Linked DNA regions of Methanococcus voltae PS. The main gene of each other region encodes a partner of the protein of the gene in region 2 in a complex. Links are inferred from orthologs where the notes say so. Each region holds a gene or a part of one and is shown on either strand. Other genes may lie near its edges.

What was found. Proteins that work in one complex are often made in the same cells at the same time.
Region 1: the proteins of hdrC (region 2) and M2325_RS07895 are in contact, whole or in part, in a cryo-EM structure (PDB 7BKB), measured with the Methanospirillum hungatei proteins. The link is inferred for Methanococcus voltae PS from one-to-one orthologs. Residues at the interface, in WP_011448820.1 of Methanospirillum hungatei: Arg18, Arg19, Tyr20, His21, Leu22, Asp24, Ile40, Asn42, Met43, Cys44, Tyr45, Gln46, Arg65, Leu66, Arg69, Val72, Leu73, Leu75, Glu78, Arg100; in WP_011448822.1 of Methanospirillum hungatei: Lys396, Tyr441, Glu455, Tyr458, Tyr459, Gln462, His463, Lys467, Phe468, Ile469, Phe488, Asp491, Leu493, Leu494, Arg496, Pro497, Val498, Asp499, Val500, Glu501.

Annotation. Positions count from the first base shown.
Region 1 is NZ_JANUCQ010000005.1:67,253-74,450, reverse strand. What follows is about bases 1,757-4,725. They hold M2325_RS07895 (CoB--CoM heterodisulfide reductase iron-sulfur subunit A family protein), read right to left. Parts: upstream 4,239-4,725; coding sequence 2,274-4,238; downstream 1,757-2,273. Other genes in these bases: M2325_RS07900 (pyrimidine dimer DNA glycosylase/endonuclease V), read left to right, coding at 1,757-2,128. In the rest of the region: trpD (anthranilate phosphoribosyltransferase), read right to left, coding at 1-496; indole-3-glycerol phosphate synthase TrpC, read right to left, coding at 522-1,241; M2325_RS07905 (hypothetical protein), read right to left, coding at 1,461-1,592; more of M2325_RS07900, read left to right, coding at 1,745-1,756; M2325_RS07885 (Ni/Fe hydrogenase subunit alpha), read right to left, coding at 5,022-6,449; M2325_RS07880 (NADH-quinone oxidoreductase subunit B family protein), read right to left, coding at 6,679-7,198. UniProt on the Methanocaldococcus jannaschii protein: Part of a complex that catalyzes the reversible reduction of CoM-S-S-CoB to the thiol-coenzymes H-S-CoM (coenzyme M) and H-S-CoB (coenzyme B).
Region 2 is NZ_JANUCQ010000001.1:615,995-624,455, forward strand. What follows is about bases 3,408-6,313. They hold hdrC (CoB--CoM heterodisulfide reductase subunit C), read right to left. Parts: upstream 5,199-6,313; coding sequence 4,617-5,198; downstream 3,408-4,616. Other genes in these bases: M2325_RS02875 (cation:proton antiporter), read left to right, coding at 3,408-3,470; hdrB (CoB--CoM heterodisulfide reductase subunit B), read right to left, coding at 3,589-4,509; M2325_RS02890 (permease), read left to right, coding at 5,449-6,313. In the rest of the region: M2325_RS02865 (protease inhibitor I42 family protein), read right to left, coding at 1-707; dph5 (diphthine synthase), read right to left, coding at 1,032-1,799; more of M2325_RS02875, read left to right, coding at 2,295-3,407; more of M2325_RS02890, read left to right, coding at 6,314-6,474; M2325_RS02895 (4Fe-4S binding protein), read left to right, coding at 6,580-7,308; M2325_RS02900 (FecCD family ABC transporter permease), read left to right, coding at 7,578-8,461.

The DNA of each region.
Region 1 (7,198 bases), on a different replicon or contig from region 2:
TGAATATCGTTTTAAACTTCAATTCATTCCTTACGGGCATTATTTTTTTAAGAGCCGGATGATATTTTTGAGCGTGCAAGAACGTAAAATTGGTTTTTTCCATTAAAAATTCTGCTTCTTCTACGGTTTCAGGAATTTTACAATTTAAAGCTTCATATACATTTGCAGAACCACTTTTTGAAGTTATTGATACATTACCGTGTTTTGCAACCTTTGTAAAGCAGGACAGTATCAAAGAAACCGCCGTACTAACATTTATGGTTTTTGAGCCATCGCCACCTGTTCCACAAGTGTCTACAACGTTCCCTAAATTCATAGTTATTGCATTATCACGCATTGCCTTTGCAAAGCCTGCAATTTCCTCCGAAGTAATGCCTTTCATTTGTAGAGCGGTTAAATAGGCTCCTATTTTAATTTCATTTTCATCTAGTAATATTCCAAAAAGTTTGTAAGCTTCTTCAAATGTCAAATCGTTTTTTTCAAGAATTTTATTCATAAATTCTTTACTGATTATTTCAATTTCAGTCATAGTTTTCCCCTACAAAGCTTTTAACAAATTCTTTCTGTATTTCAAAGTCTGCTTTCATAAATGACGTACCGACAAGTACCGCGTCAGTATACATTAAGGCAATGTTTAAATCGTTTAAATTAGAAATTCCGCTTTCACTAACTAGTATTCTATCCTTAGGTATTAAATTAGCTAATTTTTCAGTTAATGATACCGTTCCGTCGTCAAGTTCTAATTTACATATATCCCTGTTGTTTATACCAATCATGGAAGTTTTTGTATTTTTCGCAATTTCTATTTCTTGCTCATTGTGTACCTCGACGAGAGTATCTAAACCGCAACTATTTGCATAATCCACAAATTCGGCTGTTTCTTCGCCCAATATTCTTGGAATTAATAGAACCGTGCTGGCTTCTGCTTCTGCGGTTTTTTCAATTTCAGCTTTTTTAGTGATAAAATCCTTTCTAAGTACTGGAAGTTCTGTATTTTTACAAATTTCCTTAAATACGTCAAAATCTCCGTTGAAGTATTGTTTATCGGTGATATACGAAATTCCAACGACTCCCGCTTCTTCGTATATCTTTAATATGTCTAATTCATTTCTTTGTTTTAGTAAATCACCATATTTTGGAGAATGAACTTTAATTTCAGCGATTACTGCATTTTTATTCGTTTTATTCGTTTTATTGCAATTTTTTATGGCATTCGCCTGTCTTTTAAAATTTATCATAATAATCAGCCTTAATTTTTGGTTAAATTTATAAATCTAAATATATTAATTGTATCAAATATTTGCATAAAATAGTAATTAAATATATATAAATTTAAATGGTCAAATATATGGATATAACCATTACAAAATTTATAAATTTTTAGATAACTACTGCAAAATACAATTAACTTACAATTACCGTTATCGAACTATAGCGTTCGCTAACAAATTACACAGCGATTAGTGCCACCACTGGAATAAAACAACAATTTCTGAATTTAAACTATTTATATTATTTATATTATCATTCAGGTCATTTGCATTCATATTTCGGAAATTATCCATACCCGAGATTTTCGTTATAGGGTTCATTTTAAACACCATTGATTTTTATCATATTTTTATTAATATTTAACTATAGAAATCTTATAATATATATACATTATTGTAGATATATTAATACAAGACTAAATATTAATAGCTACTGTATAATTACGATTTTAACGATATTACAAGGTGTAATTATGGTCAATCAATTTCCTCACTATCCCGCGGTAGCTTTGTGTCAAAAACATCTTGGAAGTGCTCATGTGGAGAGCCATATGCTTTTAGGCTCTTTAAAACGTAAAAGGCAGATAACAAAGCACGTAGAGTATGACCAGGTTGAAGTTGACACCATAAAGGAACGGCATGACGAAATAGCAAAAGAAATGATTAGTAGGGGTTACAACCATAAGTCAGATTTAGAAGATGTATCGCCTCATATAAAACACTTGCCAAAAGATATTTTGCAGAAAAAAGCAAACCGTGGAAACGTTATACACTATTTGCTCTATGTAAAACACTGTCCCGAGTGTAGGAAAAGATTTGCTATTTACCTTAGACGATTAATCGAATTAGGTTACTAATTAAATAAAAATACTAATAAAAATAATAAAAATAATAAAAATAAAAATAAAAATAATTATTTTTTGAAATTTTACAAATTAATAGGAAGGAGTATTAATTTTAATATTAATAAATTAATAAATTAAATAATAAATTAATTAATAATTAGAATGAATCTTTAAAAGCTCCTTCAATTTGACTGTAAATTTGCCCTGTTTTAAAGTGAGATTGCTCAAGAGCTCCACTCGGACAACCTGCCGCACAAGTACCGCAACCTTTACAAAGTGCAGAAATTACTTCTACAGCCATTTTACCGTCTTTTTCAACAAATCTTGGTGCACCGTAAGGGCATTGTTGTACACAAATACCACAAGCTCCACAAACTTCACTATCGATGGTTACAACGATAGGTTCGATTTGAACTTCTCCCTGAGCTAGTGGGATTGAAGCTCTCGAAGCAGCCGCTGAACCTTGTGCAACTGACGCGGGAATATCTTTAGGACCTTGACAAGCACCCGCTAGGTAAACACCGTCTGTTGCAGTATCTACAGGTCTTAATTTAGGGTGTGCTTCCAAGAAGAATCTGTCCGCACTTCTTGAAATGCCAAGTAATTTTTGGATGTCATCCGCACTTTCTGAAGGCACCATACCAACTGAGAGGACTACTAAATCGTACTCTTTTTCTGATATTTCACCTAAAAGTGTATCTTCAGCCCTAATCATTGGATTATCGCTACCAACTTCTTGGAATACTTGAGCAGGTCTTCCCCTAATAAATTGAATACCATATTGTTTTGCACTTCTTTCGTAGAATTCTTCGTATGCTTTACCGAATGCCCTTATATCCATGTAGTAGATATCGATATCGGTTTCAGGTGATTTTTCTTTGATTAATTGTGAGTTTTTCATTGCATACATACAACAAACGTTTGAACAGTATCTGTGACCTGTTTTAGCATCCCTTGAACCAACACATTGAATAAATGCGATTCTTTTTGGTTTTTGACCATCGCTAGGTCTAATTACCTTACCCATTGTAGGGCCGGACGCATTAATCATTCTTTCCAATTCCATCGCTGTCACAACGTTAGGGTAAACACCGTAACCGTATTCTTCTTTTTCAGTTGGGTCGTATGGGTCGTAACCTGTAGCATTAATAATTGAGCCTACTTCAGCTTCAATGATTTCTGGTTTTTGATTATAATCAATTGCTTGAGGGCCACAAACTCTTGAACAAAGACCACAATCTATACAGTGTTCCATATCAATGGTATATTTTGCAGGCACCGCTTGTGGGAATGGTTGGTAAATTGCCTTTCTCATTCCAAGCCCCATATCAAATTCGTTTGGAACGCTAATAGGACATACTTCGGCACAAGAACCGCAACCAGTACATTTTTCTTCGCTTAAGTATCTTGGCTTTTTCTCAATTTTCACTGTGAAGTTACCGATATAACCTTTTACTTCTTTTACTTCAGAGTACGAGTACAATTTGATGTTAGGGTGTTTTGCAACATCCACCATCTTAGGAGCAAGGATACAAATTGAACAATCGTTTGTAGGGAATGTTTTATCGAGTTGCGCCATTCTACCCCCAACTGATGGGGTTTTTTCTACAACAATTGTTTCAAAACCTGCGTCACCTAAATCAAGAGCTGCCTGGATACCTGCAACTCCTGCACCGATAACTAGTGCTCTTTTAGTCACTGGTACATTAAGATAGTCCAATGGCTCTAAGCCTCTTGATTTCGCTACTGCCATTCTTACAAGGTCGTTCGCTTTTTCGGTAGCTTTTTCTTTATCTTTCATATGAACCCATGAACAGTGTTCTCTAATGTTAGCGAACTCAAATAAAAATGGGTTTAAACCAGCTTCTGCAACACATCTTCTAAAGGTAGGTTCGTGAAGTCTTGGTGAGCAAGCTGCTACAATAACTCTATTTAACCCTAATTCTTTGATATCTTTTTTAATCATTTCTTGTCCAGGGTCTGCACACATATACTTGTAGTCTCTTGCAATTACTACGTTTTCGAGTCCTTCGGCAGTTTTAGCTACGTTTTCGCAGTCTACAACTCCGCCTATGTTAACACCGCAATGGCAAACATAAACTCCAATTCTTGGTTCTTCCATAATATCACCGATATTTTGGCTATATAATTAATTTTAATGGTTATTTTTACTTATTTTTACTTATTTTATAATTATTTTATAATTATTTTATACTTATTTTTAATTTAAAGATAGGAATGGTAATATCTTAAGTTAATTTGGTATTTTTTAATATAATATCTTAATTTTACATATTAAATATACTAATAAATATATTAATTTTCCTAATACCTACATTTATCAAAAAAATTATTTTAATGATAAAGCGTTCTTTTTGGTTTTGTCACAAGCGTCTATACATTTAAGACACATTACACAAAATCCTTTGAGTTTATACTCTTCATTTAATTTTAATACGTTTTGTGGACAGATTTCAACACAAGCACCGCAACTATCACAGAGACTCGGTGTAAATTCAATCCTATCGTATTCTTTTTCATTGTGTACAATTTTTCCCATTTGCAAAGCTTCTGTTGGGCATGCAGATACGCAAGTTCCACATAAATCGCACATTTTAAATTCGTTTGCTCTTTCAGTTTTAGCTCTAGAAGGTAATTCAAGACCTTTTGGGTTTACAACCATTATAGCATCATTTGGGCATTTTATCGCACAAGGACCACAATATTCACATTTCTCTCTGTCCCAACTGATACCATTTGTTCCGCCACATGAATTAGCTGAATTACAGCAATTACACATATTTTCTGAATTTAAATTATTCATAAACATCCCCTATTATGTAAATGTATTATTCAATTCTTATTATACGGTTCTTATTATAATTTTATCCAAATCAAGGATTAATTACAATGTTTTAATTAATTTTCCGCCCTGGCAAACGTCCATGGATAACATTTTAGGTTCTTCACCGATGGTATGTGTTGCACAGGATAAACAAGGGTCGTAAGCTCTAATAACCATTTCCATGTGGTTTAAAATGTGAGGTTTTGCATCTTCCGGTGTTTTAATGTATTTTTCAGCAACTTTTTGAACTCCAATGTCCATAGCAGGGTTATTTTGAACGGTAGCTACAACTAAATTAGTGTCGTTAATAATTCCTCTATCGTCGGTTTTAAAGTGGTGTATTAATGTACCTCTAGGAGCTTCAACACAGCCAACACCTTCACCAGTAATATTTTTAGGGTCAACTTCAGCTCTAACGTCTGTATCAACGATTTTATCGTCTTCTAAGAATTTTCTTATTAATTCTGAGCTTGACAATAATTCGATTAATCTCGCGTAGTGGAATAACATAGGTTGATGTGCAGGTTTTCCATAGGTTTTAACAAATTCTTCATAGTATTTTTGAGCGATTGGCGTAGGCATTTTGTCGCATACATTCAATCTTGAAAGTGTGTTAACTCTATAAGCGCCTTTTCCTTCCCCTTCTCCTTTTTCAGTTAAGTAAGGGAATTTTAAGTATGAATAAGGTCTTACTCCTTCAGTAATATAGTTTGCATACTCTGCAGGGTCGAATTCGTATTCAATTTTACCTTCTGAGTTTACAACTCTAATATTTCCTTCGTAAATATCCTGAGCGCCATTATTTACTAAACCCATGTGGTATGATTCAAAATAGCCAAGATTCATTAAATCTTTTTCTTTTAAGTTTTCAACCATTTCTTTTCCGACATTCAATGTTCTTTCAGCTGTTTCAACAAGATTATCAGATAATGTTAAAAGTTCGTCTCTTTCTTCTTCAGTTAAAGGTTTTGACTGTCCGCCTACTATCGCGGTTACAGGGTGGATTGCCCTACCGCCCACTTTTTGGACAATAGTTTGACCTACTTTTCTCATTGCGATTGAATCCTTTATCATATCCATATTTTCCCCAGCAACGCCTAAAAGGTTTCTTTTTAAAGCGTCATCTGTAGTTGGGAACATTAAATCTGGAGAAGCAAGCATACCAAAGTGTAAAGCGTGGCTGTGCACGTTTGAAGCTTGTTGCATTAAATTTCTGAGCATATTTGCTGTTTCAGGTATTTTTACACCGAATACATTGTCAACCGCTTTAGCACTTGCTAAATGGTGTGAAACTTGACAAATTCCGCAAATTCTTGGGGTAAATATTGGTGCATCTTCGATATATCGTCCTTCTAGGAATTTTTCAAATCCTCTAACTTCCACAACGTGAAAATTGACTTTATCGAGCTTTCCGCTGTCATCAAATGATAACGTAACCTTACCGTGTCCTTCAACCCGAGTAACAGGTTCTATTGACAATTTAGTCATTATATCACCATATACGATAATCCATAATTTTTAATTTTAAACTATTGGTTTTATTCTAATTTATTCTAATTTATTCTAATTTATTTTAATTTTAAAGTACATTAACATTATTTTATAGTCATTCTATAGTCAAATAATATAATTGTCTAATATATTCAATTTATTTTAATTAAATTTTCCATATTATCATTTAAATTTTGTTTATACGCCTTAATATTATGTTTTTAAATTATTTTTTATTTCTATCGTTTTTTACAGGAATTAACGCACTAGGAAGTGTAAATTTGTAGAAACTACCTACTTTATCAATTATTTTGTTCGGAAGCTCTTTAGGGTTCATTTCCTTATCATCGTCAACTTTATAGTCAGAAGCTAATGCAGATATCATTTTAGCACCTTGGTCTACAACTTTATCGGTTGGACCGTAGCAACCCGTACATGGAACGCCCGCACTAGGGCACAAAGCACCGCAAGAAGCTCTTGTAGCAACACCCATGCAAACGTAACCTTGTTCAAGTAAACATTTTTTAGGGTCGATTTCGCCTTCATAATTTCTCTTAAGCTCGCCTACAACAACCCCTTCGCTACTTTTTTCTCTAGGGCACACTTCGCACATGTTTTTATTTGATAATTCAGGTTCTTTGCCTTCTAAAAGTGCAGTTAATACACTAGCGATTAACTCTGGTTTAGGAGGGCATCCTGGAAGTATGTAATCCACATCGATAACTTGTGAGAGGGGTGTTACTCTC
Region 2 (8,461 bases):
TTGTAGGTCCATATTCTGTTACCGCCTGCACCAACGACAACGTCTTTTGTATCTTCTGCATTCTTTTCATTAATGAATTTTGAGGAAACGAGTTCTAAAATTTTAGGTGCGCCGTTGTCAACTACCCATTTGTAACCTGTTGAAGGGTTTTCAGGTAATGAAACTTGCATCTCATCGTTTAATAAAACTACTTTTGTATTATAGTTTCTGGTAATGTTAGGATTTTTTGATATTTCGTATCTGTCAATTTTTATAACATTTACGATACAGGTATATTCTTTAACTTCGCTATTATTTTCCCAATTTCTTTCATATTTGAATATAATTTTAGCTTGACCTGCTTTTTTACCTTCAATTAAGAATGAACGGGTTCCTGGAGCACCATCAAGGTCTGATTCAGGAGCTATATATTTATCTTCGATAATTTCGATAGCATCTTTATCACCTTCAATGGTGTAATTCCATCCATATCCAGTTGATGGATTTTCTTTTAAATTTATTAACGTTTTTCCAAGTGTTGGAATTGTTTTGCCGAATGTCATTGTTTCGACATGCTGTGTAATGTTTACTTCACTGTATTTTGAAGAATTTGATGTATCATCCGGGTTTGTAGATTGATTGATTTCCCCTGTAGGTTGTTCCGTAACACAACCTGATACCAAAATTGCCAAAATCACTGCGAGTACTGCAAATAACTTTTTGTACATACTTCACCCCTATAAACTAGCTTTTTTAGTAGATTGATTATCTTGCTAAGTTTATTACATGAATATTATAATATTTACCTTATAAATACATTTTTAATTAGTATGGCGATTAATAATTATTGAAAAATTAATAAGTGTAATATCTAAATTAATTGATTATATGTGTTCATAAACTAGTAATAAGAAAAATAACAACATAAGAATAAAATAATTATAAAGTAAGAATATAAGAATAAAATAATTATAAAGTAAGAATATAAGAATAAAATAATTATAAAGTAAGAATAATAATTAAAAATTAACTAATTTAATTAATTAAATTAATTATATATTTTCCGCAAGTATCTCTAGAGCTTCTTCTTCCATAAAGTGGAGGTTTCCAAGAACTATAATACTGTGTAATGGAGCCCCAAAGTCTTGTTTTATCAAATCTTTTATTTTTCCATAGACTAATTTAGGTTTTAAACTACCTGCTCTAGCCACTACTAAAACTTTCGTATCTTCACTCAATAAATTCTCTTTTCTTCTTTCTTCGATATCTAAAAGCACCTGTAAACCTTCATTAGCTGTCATAAATTTATTTTCATGTGCGTGAATATCTAAAAGACATAATGTGTGATAGCCCAACGATAAGTTATCTTTTATAACATTGTACGGCGTTTCTGGGAAATAATTAGGTTCTGGAAATACTATGGACGTAGTTTTACCAAATTTATAGATTTGTAAACCTGTGATACCAATAGCAGAATATATTGACGGAGCATTGATAATAACAACTTCAATACCTTTCTTTTTGGCTTCTACTGCAATATCTACGTGTGTAGTAGCAACCATTGGGTCGCCCGCAGTTAAAAACATAATATCCTTGTCTTTTGACTCATTTATTAATTTTTCAGTCTCGTATTCTACTTTTTCACGGTCTAATACGTGTATCTTTTTTCCAAGCGTTTCTTCGATTGTTTCTAAAGTTGTACCTGTTAAAATAGCCGTATAAAACTCAGCATAAATTTTATCGGCTTTTTTAGCATGTTCAAGTGTTTTTAAGGTCAAATCTTTTTCGTCGTAGAGCCCTAATCCTGCCATAATTAACATATTATCACCATTTTATTAATATTATAATTTATAATATTGGTAATTTAATAATTTAATATCCTTATTTAATTTATTAATTCCATCTATATATCTTAATATTTTATTAAAAAAATCGATGTAAAATTGATTATTTTATCCTATTTAATCGTTTATTGATTATTAAAGTATTTATATTATAGTATTCATACGTAAAACTTATTGAAAATTAAAATAATTTTTATTATATAATATTGGATAGTATTTGATAAAGTATGACTAATAAATATACGATTGTATCATAAATATAATTAGTACTCTTAAAAATATAATTATAAAATGTACATAGTATCTAAGTTATCTAATCTAAATTGTTAATTTTCTTTTATCTTAAAATTTATTGATTTATATAATTTACGGCAAAAAATATAATTCAATTAATTCAATTAATTCAATTAATTCAAAGTAATTCAAAGTAATTCAAAGTAATTTAAATTTAAACTTTTCACGGTGTATATTATGGACAATTATATAATGTTATTTATTGTTATGCTCTTAATTTTCATATTCCCTCAGATTTTAAAGCGATTTAATATTCCAGGTATTACGGCAATGATGTTGGCAGGTATATTCATAGGGCCTTACGGTTTAAACTTAATACCTATGAGTGACGCGCTTATGCAATTTGGTGCATTTGGCATGTTATTTTTAATGTTTTTAGCAGGCTTAGAGGTGGATAACGATACTTTAAAAGCAGAATTTAAGAACTCCACATTTTTAAGTATATTTTCAATGGTAATTCCTGCAATTGGCGGTTATTTTGTAGCCCAACTCTTTGGGTTAGATTTCATTGGCTCTCTTATCTATGCAGTCATATTTTCCTCACACTCCGTAGGAATTGTTTATGGGCTTATGGATGAGTTAAACATGATTAAATCAAAACTCGGTACGACTTTATTAAGTGCAACGGTTATTGTAGACCTTTTAAGCCTTATAATAGTTTCCATAATTGTTAAGGTAAACGAAACAGCAGGGGGCTTAAATTCAGAAATATTCCAGTTTATGGGCTTGGTTTTACTTTATATTGTAGGACTTTTACTCATAATCCCATTGATGTCCAAGTACATTTTCAAAAAATTAGAGGAATTACACGTTCCTAAAATACACTTTATACTCTTATTGATACTTATTTCAATCATAACTGGAGAATATATCGGAATACATCCAATTATCGGGGCATTTATCACAGGGATAGCCGTTTCAGAAGAACTTACCAAAGAAGAACACGACACTTTATTAAATGAAAATTTAAATGCCATAGGTTATGGGTTATTTATTCCATTATTCTTCTTAACGGTGGGTATGAACACCAATATAAGTGTTTTAACGGATTTAAGTAATATATCCTTAATAGCAGTAGCTGTTTCCGTTTTAGCAATATTAAAAACGTTTTCCGGTTATATATCTTTAAGGATGTTAAAATACAACACTAAAAAAAGCTTTTGTGGAGGGGTTTTTACAGTACCTTCTCTTTCAACCGCACTAGTTGCAGCAACACTCGGTTTAGAAATGGGTATTCTCCCATATCCTTATTTCGTTGCAATTGTAATATTATCTCTCATAACCTCTACAATACCACCAATATTCTTAAAGAGCTATGTATTGAAAAATAAAAAAGAATTTGTCGAAGAATAAAATAATAAAATAAAATAATAAATGAAAAAATTATAAACAAACAAATATTAAAAAATAACAATAAAATAACAATAAAATAACAATAATAAATAAAAAAGAAAGAAGAAATAATAATCAATTATTCTTCAATATATCCTAATTTTTTTAACAATGGGTCCGCAGATTTAAAGTGTAAATCAAGAGCCACATCTTTTGGTGACATATTCATAGCCAATCCTAAAAGCTGGGAATAGTGTATAACTGGCAAATTATATTGTCTTTTAAATGTTTCCTCGATTTCAATTTGTCCCCTGTCAAATTGTAAGTGGCAGAATGGACATACTTCAGTTACACAATCTGCTCCTGCAGCAATCATATTTTTAATTTTAGTTTCAGACATTTGGAGAGCAACTTCTGGGTTTCTAGCCCTTACGCCACCACCCGCACCGCAACACATATTTTTATCACGGTATGAGATTGATGTAGCACCTATGGCTTCAACAAGACCGTCAAGTGATTTGGGAACCTCTGAACTTTCAATATGTTTTACATCAGTAGGTTTTAGGTAGTGGCAACCGTAGTGAACAGCTACATTTGCATCTAATGGATTTTCTACTCTATCGGCGATGTATTCAGTACCCAAATCAAAGTAAAGTACCTCGGTCAAGTGTCTAACGTTTGTAGTACCTTTATATTCTAAACCGTGCTTTCCTAATACTTCGTTTACTTTTTCTCTTGCGGTTTCATTGTCTTTTAAAATATGGTCAGCTTCAAATAGCGAGCCATAGCACCCATTGCAGATGGTTAGGATGTCTAAATCTTCCTGTTCAGCAAGTACAATGTTTCTTGCTGCAATTGTTAACCACGTCATCAAGTCAAATGAACCAAATACCCCCGGAGCCGGACAACAAGATGCTTGTTCAAATGGTTTTAACTTTAAATCTAATTTTTCAAGAGCTTTGTATGTTGCACTTTCGATACCAGGATATCGATTAGGTGCAATACAACCAAGGAAAAATACATATTCGTCTTTCATATCCTTATTTCTGGCATTCTCCATTAAAATCCCCTCAACTATATAAATACTTAATTTGATTAATACACTATAAATTATAACTTATTTTTCGTATATTTTAGGATATAATTTATTATCTCATAAATTAGTAATTATTCACTAGCATATTTTAAATCTAATTCTGTTAATTCCCCTGTTTCTTCGCAGATACCTACTTTTTTACAGAAATTCAAATCGCTCATAATATCTTTAATCATTTGTAAAGCTTCCGGATATTTATGGGTTGTCGGTGGAACTTCTGTCAAACCCAAGTCAAGTCTTGCTTTTTTCATTTCAGCATTTACTGGCACAGCGTGACCTGTTTTGAAAACGTAAAGTGACGTTTTCCTATGTGGTTCAGCAATATATCCTTTTTCTGACGCTAAGTTTCTAATTACTTTGATTAAATCTGTTATTTTAACTTCCCTAGGACATTTCTCGTAACATTCGTAACAAGTCGTACACATCCATAAGTCGTCACTAGATAGCAAATCTTCGTCGCCTAATAAAGCTTGCCTAATTATTTTTCTTGTCCTAAATCCTGTTATCCTACCACTTGGGCAAGCTCCCGTACATGTACCGCATTGGTAACATCTTTTAAATGAATTACTTTTATCTTCTCCCAAAAAATCAATTCCTGCATTCACAATTGCTTCTGAAAACTCTTTATTGTATTCATTGGATTTTAAAACCATTATTTCACCCCTAATTATATATTTTTTTTAAGCCTTATTTATATACTGTTACTATGTTTGGATGTAATACAATTGTATAATATTACGAAAACTCCTCGGAATAAGGATTAATTATACAAATGTATTTATGTAATTGCGTATAGGTATAAATAATGTTAAATTGGATATTAATAAATTTAATAGCTTAATAAAAATAAATGTAAAAAAAGTAACGTAAAATCATTAAAAAATTAAAAACAATCGGGATAATATGGATAGCATAACATTTTTAGAATCTGCACTAAATTTTATAATAAATAATATAATAAATAATATAATAAATAATATAATAAATAATATAATAAATAATATAATAACAATTAATATAAACTCCAATTTGGAATCATATTTAAATATGAACCTTATTTCATTAAATTTTGATAATATAACCTATATAATCTTAAAATCTTTTGAAAAATCATTTAATTTCCTAAAAGATTCTATTTTATATATTTTAGTCGGATTTATAATTTCTGCATACTTAAAGGTAAAATTAAAAGGAGATTTAAGGAAAAAAATTGTCCATAATTTGAATTATTCAAGTTTTTCACTTTTGAAATCTTCATTAATGGGTGCAATTTTACCACTATGCTCTGCAAGTGGCGTGCCTGTAGCCAATGCAATGAATAGCAAAGGCGTAAATATGGGTACAAGCATGGCATTTATCATATCTGCAGCATCCATAACTCCCATTGGTTTTTTTATGACTCTTTCCATAATTGGATATAAATTAGCTATCTATCAAGTGATTTTATCCATAATATTATCCATATGCGTTGGTATTGTATTTTTAAAGGATAAATATACTCCTTATTTTAAAGAAGGGAAGCAAAAAGAACACAATTTTACGTCAATATTGTTAAGTCAGTTAAAATTTATAATGCCCTCCATATTAATTGGATATATGCTATCGGGACTTTTTGCCACGTTAATTCCAACTGAAGTTATTGTTATGCTATTGTCTAACAATTTAATTACGTATTTCGTAATTTCAGCAATCCGATTGGTTATATTTTTATGTCCTTACGCACTAATACCATTAATAAATAATTTCGCAATTGAGGGGATTCCAAAAGGTATAATCTTATCTTTCTTAATATCGGCACCTGCTACAGGTTTACCCATGATTTTAGCTTTAAATAAATGTTATGGATTAAAAAAGACTCTGAAATATCTTATTTCCATAATAGTAATTAGTGCAATATTGGGACTTTTATCTGATACATTTATTTTTTAATTTTAATTTACGAATTATTAAATAATTTTAATAAGAGTCTAACATTTTTATATATTTAATATTATATCTTAAAATAGGTTTAAAATTTGAAGGGAAGGCGGTAATTTGAAAAATTTGGCTGAGAGTAACGAAGATGTTAAAATAAATAAAGATAGTTCGCATAAGGGTAAAAAGAGTACTTTAAAAAAGATTAGGGACTTTACGGTTAATAATGGCAGATATTTATTCTTTTTAGCAGGTATATCATCTGTTATTTTTGCAATATTCCGATGTATATATGTAGTACCATTTATCGCTTGCGATTATTGTAACCATTATGAATGTCCCCTAAAATATACGCGTACCCCGTTATTAGTGGGTGTTTTAGGATATATGGCAGTTTTTAAGGCAGATTTTTGTACAAAAATATGTCCTTTCGGAACATTAAACCATATTTTATTTAAAATACGAATGAAAATCTCGAAAAAAACATATAATTTATCCAAACATAAAACCTTAAAAAATATTATAATGGTTTTAAAATATTCTATATTCTTATTTGCAATCATAGCAGCGTCTTTAAGTATGCGTTCTTATTTATTGAACCCTTACGGAAAAAACAGGGCTATTGCAGGTACTTATATTTACGACATCGCTGTAACTGCAATATTGCAAAATGCTAGAATAGCTTTAGTAATTTTGGGATTGCTAGGCGTCATATTTATAGCTCGTTTCTGGCGTAGGTACTTATGTCCTTATGGAACAGGTATTGAAACCGTAAAAAAAGGTTATAAACTATGTAAGTCATGCAAAAGCTGTAAAGTTAAAAATACTAATAAAAAATCTAATAAATAAATATATAAATATATAAAAAATAAACATAATAAATTTAATTCTCCTTTTTTATAATTTTTAACCCTTTTAGTCTTTTTAATCCCCTTATTTAACAGATATTTCGCATATATTTCACGTGCTATTCGTAACATTTATATAACTAATCTATATAATTAAAGTTATCTTAATTTTATTAAAATTTACTTTAATATAACTAAAGTAAAAAATAATAAAATAAATAATAAAATAATTAAAAAACTAATCAGAAATACGGGTAAAATTGGTGAATTATGGATAAAAAATATATATTTTTGATGTTGGCATTCTTAGGACTATTATTTGTACTATCTATCTTTAGTTTAACCGTAGGAACTTCAAATATACCATTTTACCAAATTTTACAATATCTACTAACCGGAACCACAGGTACTGAACTTACAGACACCATACTTTTTAAAATCCGTATATTACGAACGTTAGGCGCCATTGTAGCAGGTTTTGGAATATCTACAGCAGGTATCTTAATGCAAAGCTATTTTAGAAATCCTTTGGCAGACCCTTATTTAATGGGCGTTTCAAACGGTGCTACATTGGGGGTAGTGCTTTATGGCTTTACATCGGTTTTACTATGGTCAAATTTACCTAAATCCTCTATGGGTATGATATTATCCGCTTATGTAGGTTCAATAATTGTTATGTCGGTTATATCCACCATAGCAAAATTTTCTCGTCAAACTTCCACGTTGCTGATTTCTGGAATAATGATTGGTGCAATTACTTCCGGAATAACCACCATGCTCATTTATACTGGTGATATGTTAGGTGACGATAATTCCAAGCTCAGTCACTTTTTCAGTTGGGGAATGGGGTCAGTATCTAATTTAACAGTTGATTATCTGATTATAATGGCGGTAATTGTTATCCCATTAATCTTTTTAATATTGATATTGCTTTCAAAAAAACTTGACGCAAATATTTTAGGGGATAATTACGCTAAAAGTGTCGGTTTGAATGTAAAATCTTTCAAAAGGGTGTTAATCTCATTATCCTGTATGCTTACGGCTACAATTGTCGCATTTACTGGCCCAATAGCTTTTATTGGAATGTTTACGCCCATTATATCTAAAATAATTTGTGGAACATCAAAACATTCTAAAATAATACCAATGTCTGC